3 regions of the Pseudogemmobacter sp. TB195 genome follow, and region 2 is predicted to be linked to each of the others. Evidence: riboswitches for the same ligand, from Rfam matches in the RefSeq annotation. Region 2 holds a riboswitch; each other region holds the start of a gene.
The links. A riboswitch is a leader RNA that binds a small molecule or an ion and turns the genes downstream of it on or off. The one in region 2 is predicted to bind cobalamin.

Region 1 (3,886 bases), on a different contig from region 2:
CAAATCCGTCAATGATTGTTATGGCCACACCACCGGCGACACTGTCCTGGTCGAAGTGGTCCGCCGCCTGCGCGACAATCTGCGGATCGATGATATGCTGGCGCGGATCGGGGGTGAGGAGTTTCTGATCGCCCTGCCCGAAACCACCGCCGCCGAGGCGCAGCGCATTGCCGAACGGCTGCGCTGCGTGGTCGGCGCCACGCCGGTCGATGGCGGCAATGGGGTCACGCTCAGCGTGACGGTTTCCATCGGCGTGAAAACCGGCGGCGGCCCGATGGCGCCTTCCGAGGATATCACTGCCATGGTGGATGCGGCCGATGGCGCGCTTTTGCGGTCGAAAACCCTGGGCCGCAATGTCGTAACGCTCAGCCATTCCTCTGTGTGACGCCACCTCTTGCCGCCATCCTGCGGCGCCCCGGTGATATGGCGCGGACGGAAGAGCCCGCGTCCAGCGCCTTGCCAAAACCGGGCACCAGACCTCGCCCTCGCATCCTCAGACCAGGCAGCGCCGCACCTGTCTGTGCAGGAGACCTGCTGGCGGCCCCTGCGCCCTGGTCAGGAAGACAGCTGGCGGAAACCGATGCCACATCCCCACAGGCAGAACAGCGCGGACGGGCCCGGTACCCGAGGTCAGCGGCGGATCGCCGCCAGCTCTGCCAGGCTCGCCAGAAATTCCGCGCTGCTCAGCATGACCTCCTGCCGTCCGAGTGCCGCCGCCTCCCCCATCGCAATCCCGGTGAGCTTTTGCGCAAAAACAACGGCATCGGCCAGGGAACGGCCGCGCCCCAGCCCGGCAATGATCAGCGCCGCGAACAGATCCCCGGTCCCCGACAGCGCCAGCGGCAAATGCGGCGCGGGGTGACGGCTCACGCCGTCCGGCGTGATCACAACGCTTTCAAGACAGCCCTCGGGGCTGTCTTCCAGCACGCATCCGGTCGCAATTACCCGCGCACCAGGCCTCAGGTTCAGCCCCGCCCGCGCCAGCGCCAGATCTTCAGGCCGCGTAATCTTCTGCCCCGACAACAGCGACAGCTCAAACGGGTTCGGCGTGGTCAGATCGGCCAGCGGCAGCAATTCGTCGCGGATCACCGCCACCACCGCTTCGGGCACATAGCGCCCCGGGCCGGCATCGCCGATCACAGGGTCGCAGAGATAGACCAGTCGCGGGTTGATCTCGCGCGCTTTTGCGATGAATTCCGCCGCCAGATGCGCGATCGCGGCCGAACCGATATAGCCCGTCACGATATAATCGGCCCGTTCGGGCAACCCACGCTCCATCGCGCCCAGAAGCAGATCGGCGAAAAAATCCTCGGGCAGCGCGCGACCGCGCAGGCTCGGGTAATCGGGGGTATTCGAGAACACCACCGTCGGGATCGCCGCCACCTCCAGCCCGGCCGCGCAAAGCGGAAACAGCGCCGCCGAATTGCCGACATGGCCGAACACGACCTGGCTCTGGATCGAAATGACGAAAGGCGGGGTCTGCATGGCTATGTCCTTCCTGCGCAGGATCCCGGTCATGGCCCGGCGCGCGCGGGCAGAGGTTACATCCGCCCGCGCGCAAAAGGCCATGGGGTAAACCACGGGGCTTTGGGGAAATTTCAGCAAAGAAATGAAGAGGGGGGCCGAACGGCAACCGCCCGCCCCGCCCCTCAGGACAGGCTCCTCACAAGGGGTCCCGGATGCCCCCTTATAACGCGCCCGTGATAACGGGCGTTGACAGACCACCACCCCGGCGGGTAGCGCAGAGGCGACGGTTCCCGCGAGGGAGGAAAGAGGGAACGCAGCAGGGCATCCGCCCGATCTGCGGCTGCCCCCGCAACTGTGAGCGGCGAGGGTTTCGCGATATGCCACTGGGGTTCAGGGACCCTGGGAAGGCGCGAAACCCACTGACCCGCGAGCCAGGAGACCTGCCGTCGGCCATATTCACGGGCAGGCACATCGGGCGGGGGTTCCTGATGGCAAGGATGACATGCGGGTGATTGCCCGTCGGTTCCTTGCAGTCTGCAGTGACGTGCAAAACGCCTTTCGGGGTAAAATTCATGCCGTCCATTTCCCGCCGCACGTCTGTGCGGCTTTTGCTGACACTTACCGCTCTCACCCCCATCGCCGCTGCGCCGGCGCTGGCAGAAGAGACCACCATCGGCCTTGGCACCATCTGGCTGCCGGTCGATGACGACGCAGGCCAGGGACTTGACGCCACCCCGCCCACCGCCAGCCGGCTGGGCGAAAAAATCCGCGACATCCCTGCTGCCGTCGAGGTGATCGGCACCGAAACCATGGCCGAACGCGGTCTCCATTCGATCACTGCTGCCGTATCGCAGACCGCAACCGGGGTCACCGCGACCGGAGCGCCAAATTACGACAATCATTTCGCCGCGCGCGGCTTTCAGGGCAGCAGTTCGGTCATGATGCTGTTTGACGGCACCAGGCAGTTTCCCGGACGCGGCAATATCTCTTTCCCGGTCGACAGCTGGCTGATCGAGGAATTCGAGGTCCTGAAAGGCGGCGGTTCGGTGATCCATGGCCATGGCGCGATTGGCGGTTTCGTCAATGCGATGCCCAAACGCCCGTTTGACGGTGCGCCGCGCCATTTGCTGACCGCGCTTGCGGGGTCAGATGGCAGGCTGCGCTTTGGCGCCGACAGTGGCGGCTCGCTCTCGGATACGCTTTCCTACCGCATCGCGGTGATCGCGGATGGATCCGACGGCTGGATCGACGGTGCGGATGACAGTCTCGGCGCCGTGACCGCCGCGCTGAGCTGGAAGGCGACGCCCGATCTGACCTTCACCCTGTCCGCCGATTACGCAAAGCGCGAGCCGATGACCTATTATGGCACGCCTTTGCGCAACGGGATCCTCGTCGCGGGGACCGAGGCACTGAACTACAATGTTGAAGACGCGAGGACCGACTTCACCGATCACTGGCTGCAGCTGAAAACCGAATGGGCGCCGTCGGACGCGGTCCGCGTCTCGGCAGTGCTGTACCGCATCGGCTCTGACCGCAGCTTCCGCAATGCTGAAACCTATGAATGGGATCCGGTGACCGATACGGTATCGGTCGGCGAATTCGTCGCCATCGACCAGGATCAGGATCAGACCGGCTTCCGGCTGGATGCAGGCTTGCGCCATGGGATCGCGGGCTATGACAGCCATACGGTGATCGGCTTTGACCTGAACCGCTCGAAATCCAGCTATGCCAGTGCCTTCAACTTCGGCTCGGTCACGGTCGATCCGTTCAACCCGCGCCCCGGCCGTTTCCCCACCGGCCTGACCCCGGTGGCGCAATACCGCTCGACCCTAGACCAGCGCGCGATCTTTCTGGAAAACCGCACCGAGCTTGGCCAGGGGCTGGCGCTCAGCCTTGGCCTGCGCCAGGACTGGTTCGATCTGAGCCGCCAGGGCATCGCAAACCCCGCCACGAGCTTTGACGCCAGCTACAAGGCGCCATCGGCGCGGGTCGCGCTCAGCTGGGCGGCGACTGAGACCACGGTGGTTTACGGCCAGCTGGCCTGGTCCACCGACCCGGTGAACGTGCCGCTGATGGATTACGCCGCGAATTTCCGCGACTTCGACCTGACCACGGGGCGACAATTCGAGATCGGGCTGCGCCAGAGCTTTGCCGATGGCCGCGCCGAATGGTCGCTCACCGCCTATGATATCGTGAAGCGCAATGTGCCGGTGCTGGCGCCGGGGTCTTTCACGATGCAACAGGCCGGGCAGCAATCGTCGCGCGGGATCGAGCTGGCAGCCAGCGCCAGGGTGACCGATACCCTGCGGCTCAGCGGCAATATCGCCCGCACCAGAGCGCGGTTTGACGATTTCACCTACCTCGATTTCAACACCTTTTCCTGGGTGGATTATTCGGGGAATGTGCCGCTCCTCGTGCC
Region 2 (3,886 bases):
GGTTAAGGTCGTGTCGCAGATCGCCACGCGCAGCCGCCGGGGCGGGGCCGAGATTGCCTGGCCGTAGCCCTTTGCCAGCGGCGGCGCGACATAGGGGGCACCGAGGTCAGGTCCCTCGCAGGCATCCAGCATCACCGCCGTGTCGCGGACGGAACGCGTCAGGAACCCGTCAATCGCCATGCCGGCCCAGCCCTCGCCGGACCAGGGCCCGTCGGGCAGCCGCGCGCGGGTTGGCTTGAAGCCGAAAAGCCCGCAATTCGAGGCCGGAACCCGGACCGAGCCGCCGCCGTCTGATCCATGCGCGAAAGCGACGATCCCCGCCGCGACCGCCGCCGCCGCGCCGCCCGAAGAGCCGCCGGCGGTATGGTCAGTGTTCCAGGGGTTGCGGGTTGGCCCGCCATAGACGGCGGCCTCGGTTGCGATGCCGACCCCGCCTTCGGGGCTTGTCGTGCGCCCGAAGGTCACCACCCCGGTTGCCCGCATCCGGGCCATCATATTGCAATCGGCGGCATAGGTCCTGGCCGGACCAAGCCGCGTGCCGTTAAGGGACGGCAACCCTTTTGCCTCGAGCCCCAGATCCTTGATCAGGAAGGGCACGCCGCGAAACGGCCCGCGCGGAAGGCCTGCGCGGATTTCAGCGCGCGCGACCTCTTCCTGCACCAGCACCACGGCGTTGATTGCCGGATTTCGGGCGCCGACCGCGGCCAGCGCCGCATCCAGCAGCTCATCCGGGCTGACCTCGCCCTTTGCCACCAGCCCCGCAAGTTCGGTCGCATCCCGTGCGCCCAGATCCCCGATCATCTGCGATTCCCCGTTATTCATCCCGATGCCAGTCTGGACGCGGCGCCCGGGAAAGGTCCAGAGGTGCCGCGCATCCGGCTGTTACCGCAACCATGTGACCCGGGCGACCAAAGCGGCGACTGCCGCAACCCTGCGCCCCGTCAGCCGCTTGACAGAGGGCAAGGGCGGATCGCATGGAGGACAGAGCAACGGTTCCGGCGCCGCGCCCGCAAAGCGCGGTTTTCCGGAGAATAGGGAATGTGGCCGGTCCTTTCTGCACAGGGATCCGGGACCACAGCTGCCCCCGCAACTGTAAGCGGTGAGCGGCGGTTGAGGATGCCACTGGAAGTGCCTCAGAGGGGCAGGTCCGGGAAGGCCAGCCGTTCGCCCGGACCCGCGAGCCAGGAGACCTGCCGCTGCTGATCACCCTTTCCCTCGCACGGGGCGTGCGGCGGAGGGCGGAGTGCCGCCAGAGGTGACGTTCATGCGCAACGGGAGGGCTTTCCCCCGCGGCGAAAACGCATCAGGGCGGCGGTCAGCGACCGGTGGCTCCGAAGAAAGGGCTGAGAGATGTTTCACAGGGTTTCCCGTCTGGCAGTGATCACCGCGCTGACCGCCGCCGGTGCGGCCGGCAGCGCGTGCGCGCAGGCACAGAACGATGCCCCTATTGAACTGGGTACGATCACGCTCTCGGCCCTGCGTTACGGGGCCGATATTGCGCGCACCGGCGTCTCGGTCAGCGTGGTTGACCGCGCCGAGCTGGACAAAAGCGCCGATCTGCGGCTGGCGGATTTTCTTGGCACATTGCCGGGGGTCTCGGTGATCAGCCAGGGTGGTTTTGGTGCCAATACCGCCTTGCGGATCCGGGGCTTCGACGGGCGTCATATCGCGGTCTATATCGACGGGATCCGCATTGACGATCCGTCCGGCGTGCAGGTCTCGACCGATTTCGGCGCGCTGATGACCGATGATATTGCCCGGATCGAGGTGCTGCGCGGGTCGCAATCGGCGCTTTGGGGCGGCTCGGCCGTGGCCGGGGTGATCAATATCTCGACATTGTCCGGGGCAGAGCCGGGGCTGCATCAGAAGGTGCGCATCGAAGGGGGCAGCCATAATTCGGCCCGCCTTGCCTGGGGGCTGACCCAAAAGGATGACCAGCTTGAACTGGCCCTGAATGCCAGCCATTTCCGCACCGACGGGATATCGGCCTTTGACGGGGGCACCGAGGCGGATGGCGCCGAGGCCAGCCGGCTGTCGTTTTCGGCGCGCTACCGGGTCTCGGATCTGGTGACGCTGGGGGGCGCCGCTTTCTGGCAAAAAACCCGCAGCGATTATGACGGCTATATCGATACGAATGGCGATGGCTATACCGATACTTTCACCGATCTGCCCAATGAGATGCGCCGCCAGGATCTTGGCCTGCGCCTCTTCGCAGAGCTGGAGACCGGCAATACGCTGCATGTGCTGGGCATCGGCTTTTCACGCAACAAGCGCGATATGGATGACGAGAACGGCAAAAGCGCCTTTGCCGGCGAGCGTCTGACGCTGGACTGGCAGGCGACCAGCACGCTGTCTGACCAGCTGACCCTGTCTTATGGCGCGGATTTCAACCGTGAAGAGGCGAAAACCTCGGCCATGCCCGGAGGCTCGGGTAATACCGATACCAAAGGCATCTGGGGCCAGCTTGCCTGGTCGCCGCGCGAAGGCTTCGATGTGACTGCGGCACTGCGGTATGATGACCATTCGGCCTTTGGCGGCTTTGGCACCGGGCGGCTTTCCTTTGCCTGGGCAGCCGCCGAGGGGCTGACCCTGCGCGGCGCAGTCGCGCGGGGCTTCCGCGCGCCCTCGCTTGACGAGCTGTACGGTGATTATCCGGGGCTGTTCTTCACCGGTAATCCCGATCTCGATCCCGAAACCAGCGTCTCATACGAGCTGGGCGCAGATTATGCCTTCGGGACAGGTGCGTCGCTGTCTTTCACGGCGTTCCGCATCGAGGTCGAAGACCGCATCGCCGCCGATCCGGCGACCTTCTGGTCAACGCTGGGCAATCTGGCGGGAAGCTCGGTGTCGAAAGGCGTCGAGCTGGCCGCGAAAACCAGGCTGAGCGACACGCTGAGCCTCACGCTCGCCTATACCTATACCGATGCGCATGACCCGAATGGCGCGCGCCTGACGGCGGTGCCGCGCCATAATCTGGCGCTCGCGCTGGATGCTGAGATCAGCGAGCGGGTCTCGGCGCGCTTTACCCTCAGCCATCTGGCCGGACGCCGCGACAGGCATGTGAACAGCTTTGCCGCCCTCGACATGCCCGACGTCACCTTGCTGGACGCGGCCTTCAGCTATCAGATCAGTGACAGTATCGGGGCCACATTGCGCATCGAGAACCTGACCGGTGAACACTGGCAATCCTCGCATGGCTACGGCACGCCGGGTCGCACTGCCTGGCTCGGGCTGCAGGCCCGGTTCTGATGCTGCGCGCCGCCATCCTTGTCCTGCTCCTTGGGGCCCTGCCGGTGGCGGCCGACCCTCTTCTCCCTCCGGGGCGGGTGGTCTCGATCAACCTGTGCACCGATCAGCTGGCAATGATGCTGGCGGCGCCGGGGCAACTCGTTTCGGTCAGCCATCTGGCCTCGGACCCGCTGGCGTCCTCCATGCCGGAGGAAGCCGCCGCCTATACCGCAAACCGGGGCGGCGCCGAGCAGGTGTTTCTCATGAGGCCCGGTCTCGTGCTGGCCGGCACCTATACCGCCCGCGCCAGTGTCGATCTTCTGCGCCGGCTTGGCATCCGGGTGGAACAGGTCGCGCCGGTCACCTCGCTGGAGGGCGTCAGTGCGCAGATCCGCGAGGTGGCGGGGTATCTCGGGCGCGAGGCGGCGGGCGAGGCGCTGGTCACTGAATTCGAGGCCGGGCTTGCGGCGCTGGCGACCGGTCTTCCCCTGAAACCGGCGGCACTTTACTATCCCAATGGCTATACGACGGGGAAGGGCACCCTGTCGGATGATGTCCTGGCACATACCGGTTTCGCCAATATCGGCGCGGTCGCGGGCGTCACTGGCGGAGGTGTCCTGCCGATGGAGCTGCTCGTGATGGCGCAGCCCGACCTGGT
Region 3 (3,886 bases), on a different contig from region 2:
CGCCTGCATGAACGGCTCCGGCCCGCAGCAAAACACCTCGCGCTCCAGATAATCCGGCGCCATCAGCCCAAGCATGATCTGGCTCAGCCGCCCCTGATAGCCGGTCCAGGTCTGGAACGGGTCGCTTTCCTCGACGGTAAAGCGCAGCTTCAGCCCCGGCACACGGTCTGCAAACCCTTCGAGCCGCTTGCGCAACAGGATTTCGGATGGCCGCTTTGCCGCATGGACGAAGACGATATCGGGCATCTCGCCCGAATCCCAGGCCCAGGTCGTCATCGACATCATCGGCGTGATGCCCGATCCGGCCGAGATAAAGAGATGCTTCTTTGCCGGATGCCGGTGCGAGCTGAAGATCCCCGCCGGGCCATAAGCCTTGATCTTCATCCCCGGCTTCAGGTGATCAAGCATCCAGCGCGTGCCGACAGACGTCGCCTGGGCTTTCACCGTGACCGAGATCGACAGCGGACGCGACGGCGAAGACGAGATCGTATAGGTGCGCTGGACATTGCCCCTGGCGCCTTTTTTCGGATCAACCGGCAGGTCGAGCGTCACGAACTGGCCCGGCTGATAGTCAAACCAGGCGCCCGAGGGCGCGCGGAAGGTGAAGGTGGCGGTATCCGGCGTCTCGGGCACGACCATGGCGCATTCAAGATGCTCTGCATCATCCCAGGGCTTCACAGACCAGTTAAGTTGTTGCTTTCCCATTTTTATTCCGCCGCCAGTGCCGGGCCGGTGCCGGAAACGGGGCCAAGGCGTTCCGTCATGATGCCGGCATACCAGTCGATGAATTGCATCACCCCTTCTTCCTGGATCGGGGAATAGGGCCCGGGCTCATAGGCGGGAGAGAGAATGCCCTTCTGGTTTTCCTCGACCACCTGGCGGTCTTCGTCATTGGTGTTGAGCCAGACGCGGGTGAGGGTTTCGAGATCATAGTCGACGCCCTCGACCGCATCCTTATGGACCAGCCAGTTCGTGGTCACTTGCGTCTCGGTCGGGCTGATCGGCAGGATGCGGAAGACGATGGCGTGATCACCGAGGAAATGGTTCCAGCTGTTCGGGTAGTGAAAGAACAGAAGGCTGCCGGCATCGTTGAAGGGCATGGTGCCCATGCGTTTCGCCACCGCCGCCTTAGTCGACATCGTATAGCTTTCGGCGCCGTTCAGCAGGGGGATGCGGGCGAGCCGCCATTGCATCTGCGGATGGTTGGTGAAGCGCGAGGGCAGGCCGGCCGCCTCGCAGCGCTTCCAGTGTTCGATAATGTCGGGCGAGGCCGAATCAGGCCCCTCCATCGCCGTCATGCGCGGGTTGTCGGAATAGGTCCGGCACAAAGACGGGTGCGCGCCGCCGCAATGATAACATTCGCGGTTGTTCTCGATCACCAGTTTCCAGTTGCCGTTTTCGACGATGGTCGAGCTGAAAGCGACCTTTGCATCGGCAAGGCCCGAGGGGGCCAGATACGACATCAGCTTCGGCGCGAGGTCGGAAATGGGAGGGGGCACTTCGGCAAGGCAGATAAAGACCATGCCGCCAAGATCGACACAGTGCACCTTCTTCAGCCCGAATTTCGAAGGGTCGAAATCCTCGCCCATATCGCGGGCGAAAATGAGCTTGCCCTCGAGGTCATAGGTCCATTGGTGATAGGGGCAGACAAGGTTCGTGGTCGCGCCATTGGTCTTCGCGCAAAGCCGCTGACCGCGATGGCGGCAGACATTGTGGAACGCGCGGATGCGATTGTCTTTGCCCTTGATGATCACCACCGGATAGGCGCCGATCTGCAGCGTGGCAAAGGCGCCGGGTTTCTCCAGCTCGCAGCCCGGAATGGCAAAGAGCCATTCACGATACCAAAGATGTTGAAGATCGGCCTCCAACACCCCGGGATCACAATATAAATCGCGCTCTAAGGCATAGCCGCTCCGGCGTGCCAGCAGGCGGGAAAGGGTTTCGGACTGGCTCAGCATTTGCTGTCCTTCGCGTTAGCCCGGGCGGGTCGCACAGGCAGGTTTGACGTGCGGTGGACAACAGGCGGCGAAGGGCCCGCGCGGGGATGGACCCGCGAGCCGGTTGCCGCTTCGCCGCCCACCGCGGCTCGACATCTCGTGCAAGGCTGGTTTCCGGGCTTGGCGAGCGGTCTTTTCAACCCTGGTCGCGATACCTTCCCGGGCTCCTCCGCCCAGTGGTCCTTATCGCGCCTCTCAGCCTCTACCGTTGCGGGGGCAGCGCCGGCTTTGACCCCTTGCAGGGCCGCACCGGCTTCCCAATTCTCCGCTGTCGCCAGCGGCACCTTGCGAGGCTGAATTGATCACAGTGCGGCGGCCGGGATTGTCTGTTTGCGACATGTCGCAAAGCGGAACAGACAGCGGCCCTGTAAGCAGCCTCATTCGCGCAGAAAGCGGGATTTTGCCGGTTGCCAAACGAAAACGCGGCGCTTAACGATTGGGCAACTTACTCGTTGGGGTGTCCCGGGAAACCGGGGCTGAGAGGCCGCAAGGCTAACCCATCGAACCTGATCCGGTTCATACCGGCGGAGGGAACGGGTGGTCTGATTGTGTCTCTGGCGGCCCGTTGCGGCCTGCCCGGGCACCAGTCTCCCCAAATCTTTTCGCCGGTCATTGGGGGCATGATGACGGCGATAGCTTTGACCATAGCGGGGTCTGATTCCGGCGGCGGCGCGGGGATTCAGGCCGATCTTAAAAGTTTCGCGGCAATGCGCGTCTATGGCGCCAGCGTGATCACCGCGATCACGGCCCAGAACACAAGGGCGGTGACCGCGGTGATGGCCCTGCCAGCGCGGCTGGTCCGGGCGCAGCTGGAGGCGGTGTTCGATGATCTTGCCGTGGGTGCGGTGAAGATCGGGATGCTGGGCGATCCGGAACTGGTCGCGACCGTGGCGGCGGCGCTGAAAGGGCGTGATCTGGCCCTGGTGGTTGATCCGGTGATGGTGGCAAAATCCGGTGACCGGTTGCTCGCGGCCGAGGCTGTCGCAGCACTGCGCGAGGCGCTTTTGCCGCTCGCGACGGTTTTGACCCCGAACCTGCCCGAAGCGGCAGATCTACTGGGCGAGGCCCCGGCCAGCAGCCATGAGGCGCAGGAAGCGCAGGGGCGCGCGCTCCTGTCGCTCGGGCCGGCCTGGGTGTTGATGAAAGGCGGTCATGCCGGGGGGGCAGCGTGTCGCGATCTGCTGATCGGCCCTGTATCCCATGTGTTCACGGCAGAACGCCAGCAGACCAAAAATACGCATGGCACAGGATGCAGCTATGCCGCAGCGATTGCGGCCGGGCTGGCGCAGGGGATGGCTGTCCCCGATGCGGTGGCGCGGGCGCATCGCTGGCTCCAGGGGGCGATCCGGGCGGCGGATGCGCTGCAAATCGGTTCCGGCCATGGGCCGGTGCATCATTTCCACGCGCTCTGGCCGCAATCATGAGCCGCGTCCATATTCTCGGGGCCGGTGTCATGGGCCTTGTGATGGCCAGCGAACTTACGGCGCGCGGTCATGAGGTCACGATTTCTGACCCGGCCGGCGGCCCAGGGCCGCAGGCCTGTTCCTGGTGGGCTGGTGGTATGCTGGCGCCATATTGCGAGGCGGAATCGGCAGAGGAACCGGTTGAACGGCTTGGGGCCGGCGCGGCCGCCTGGTGGCAATCCCATACCGGGCTGGTTACCGGGGCCGGGACGCTGGTTCTGGCCGATCCGCGTGACCGGGGCGATCTGGCGCGTTTTGCGCGGCTGACCAAAGGGCACCAGGCCATTGGCGGGGACGGGATCGCGCAGCTTGAGTCCGATCTGGCAGGCCGTTTCCGTGAGGGGCTCTTCTTCAGAACCGAAGCGCATCTCGCCCCGCGCGCGGCGCTTGGCGAACTGGCCCGCCGTCTCGCGGCCCGGGGGATCG

Region 1: it holds a riboswitch for cobalamin, as region 2 does, so the genes downstream of both, AC4FS3_RS14480 (TonB-dependent receptor) here and AC4FS3_RS17125 (TonB-dependent receptor plug domain-containing protein) in region 2, are expected to answer to the same signal.
Region 3: it holds a riboswitch for cobalamin, as region 2 does, so the genes downstream of both, AC4FS3_RS15650 (aromatic ring-hydroxylating oxygenase subunit alpha) here and AC4FS3_RS17125 (TonB-dependent receptor plug domain-containing protein) in region 2, are expected to answer to the same signal.

The regions. Positions count from the first base shown of each region.
Region 1 is NZ_JBZEGG010000013.1:70,185-74,070, forward strand. It holds gene AC4FS3_RS14470 (diguanylate cyclase) at 1-385, shown strand, start outside; gene pdxY (pyridoxal kinase) at 631-1,485, opposite strand; cobalamin riboswitch at 1,735-1,929, shown strand; gene AC4FS3_RS14480 (TonB-dependent receptor) at 2,040-3,886, shown strand, end outside.
Region 2 is NZ_JBZEGG010000016.1:137,524-141,409, forward strand. It holds gene AC4FS3_RS17120 (amidase) at 1-801, opposite strand, end outside; cobalamin riboswitch at 974-1,212, shown strand; gene AC4FS3_RS17125 (TonB-dependent receptor plug domain-containing protein) at 1,351-3,249, shown strand; gene AC4FS3_RS17130 (ABC transporter substrate-binding protein) at 3,249-3,886, shown strand, end outside.
Region 3 is NZ_JBZEGG010000014.1:135,715-139,600, reverse strand. It holds gene AC4FS3_RS15655 (FAD-binding oxidoreductase) at 1-705, opposite strand, end outside; gene AC4FS3_RS15650 (aromatic ring-hydroxylating oxygenase subunit alpha) at 708-1,958, opposite strand; cobalamin riboswitch at 2,086-2,300, opposite strand; TPP riboswitch at 2,441-2,547, shown strand; gene thiD (bifunctional hydroxymethylpyrimidine kinase/phosphomethylpyrimidine kinase) at 2,621-3,421, shown strand; gene AC4FS3_RS15640 (FAD-dependent oxidoreductase) at 3,418-3,886, shown strand, end outside.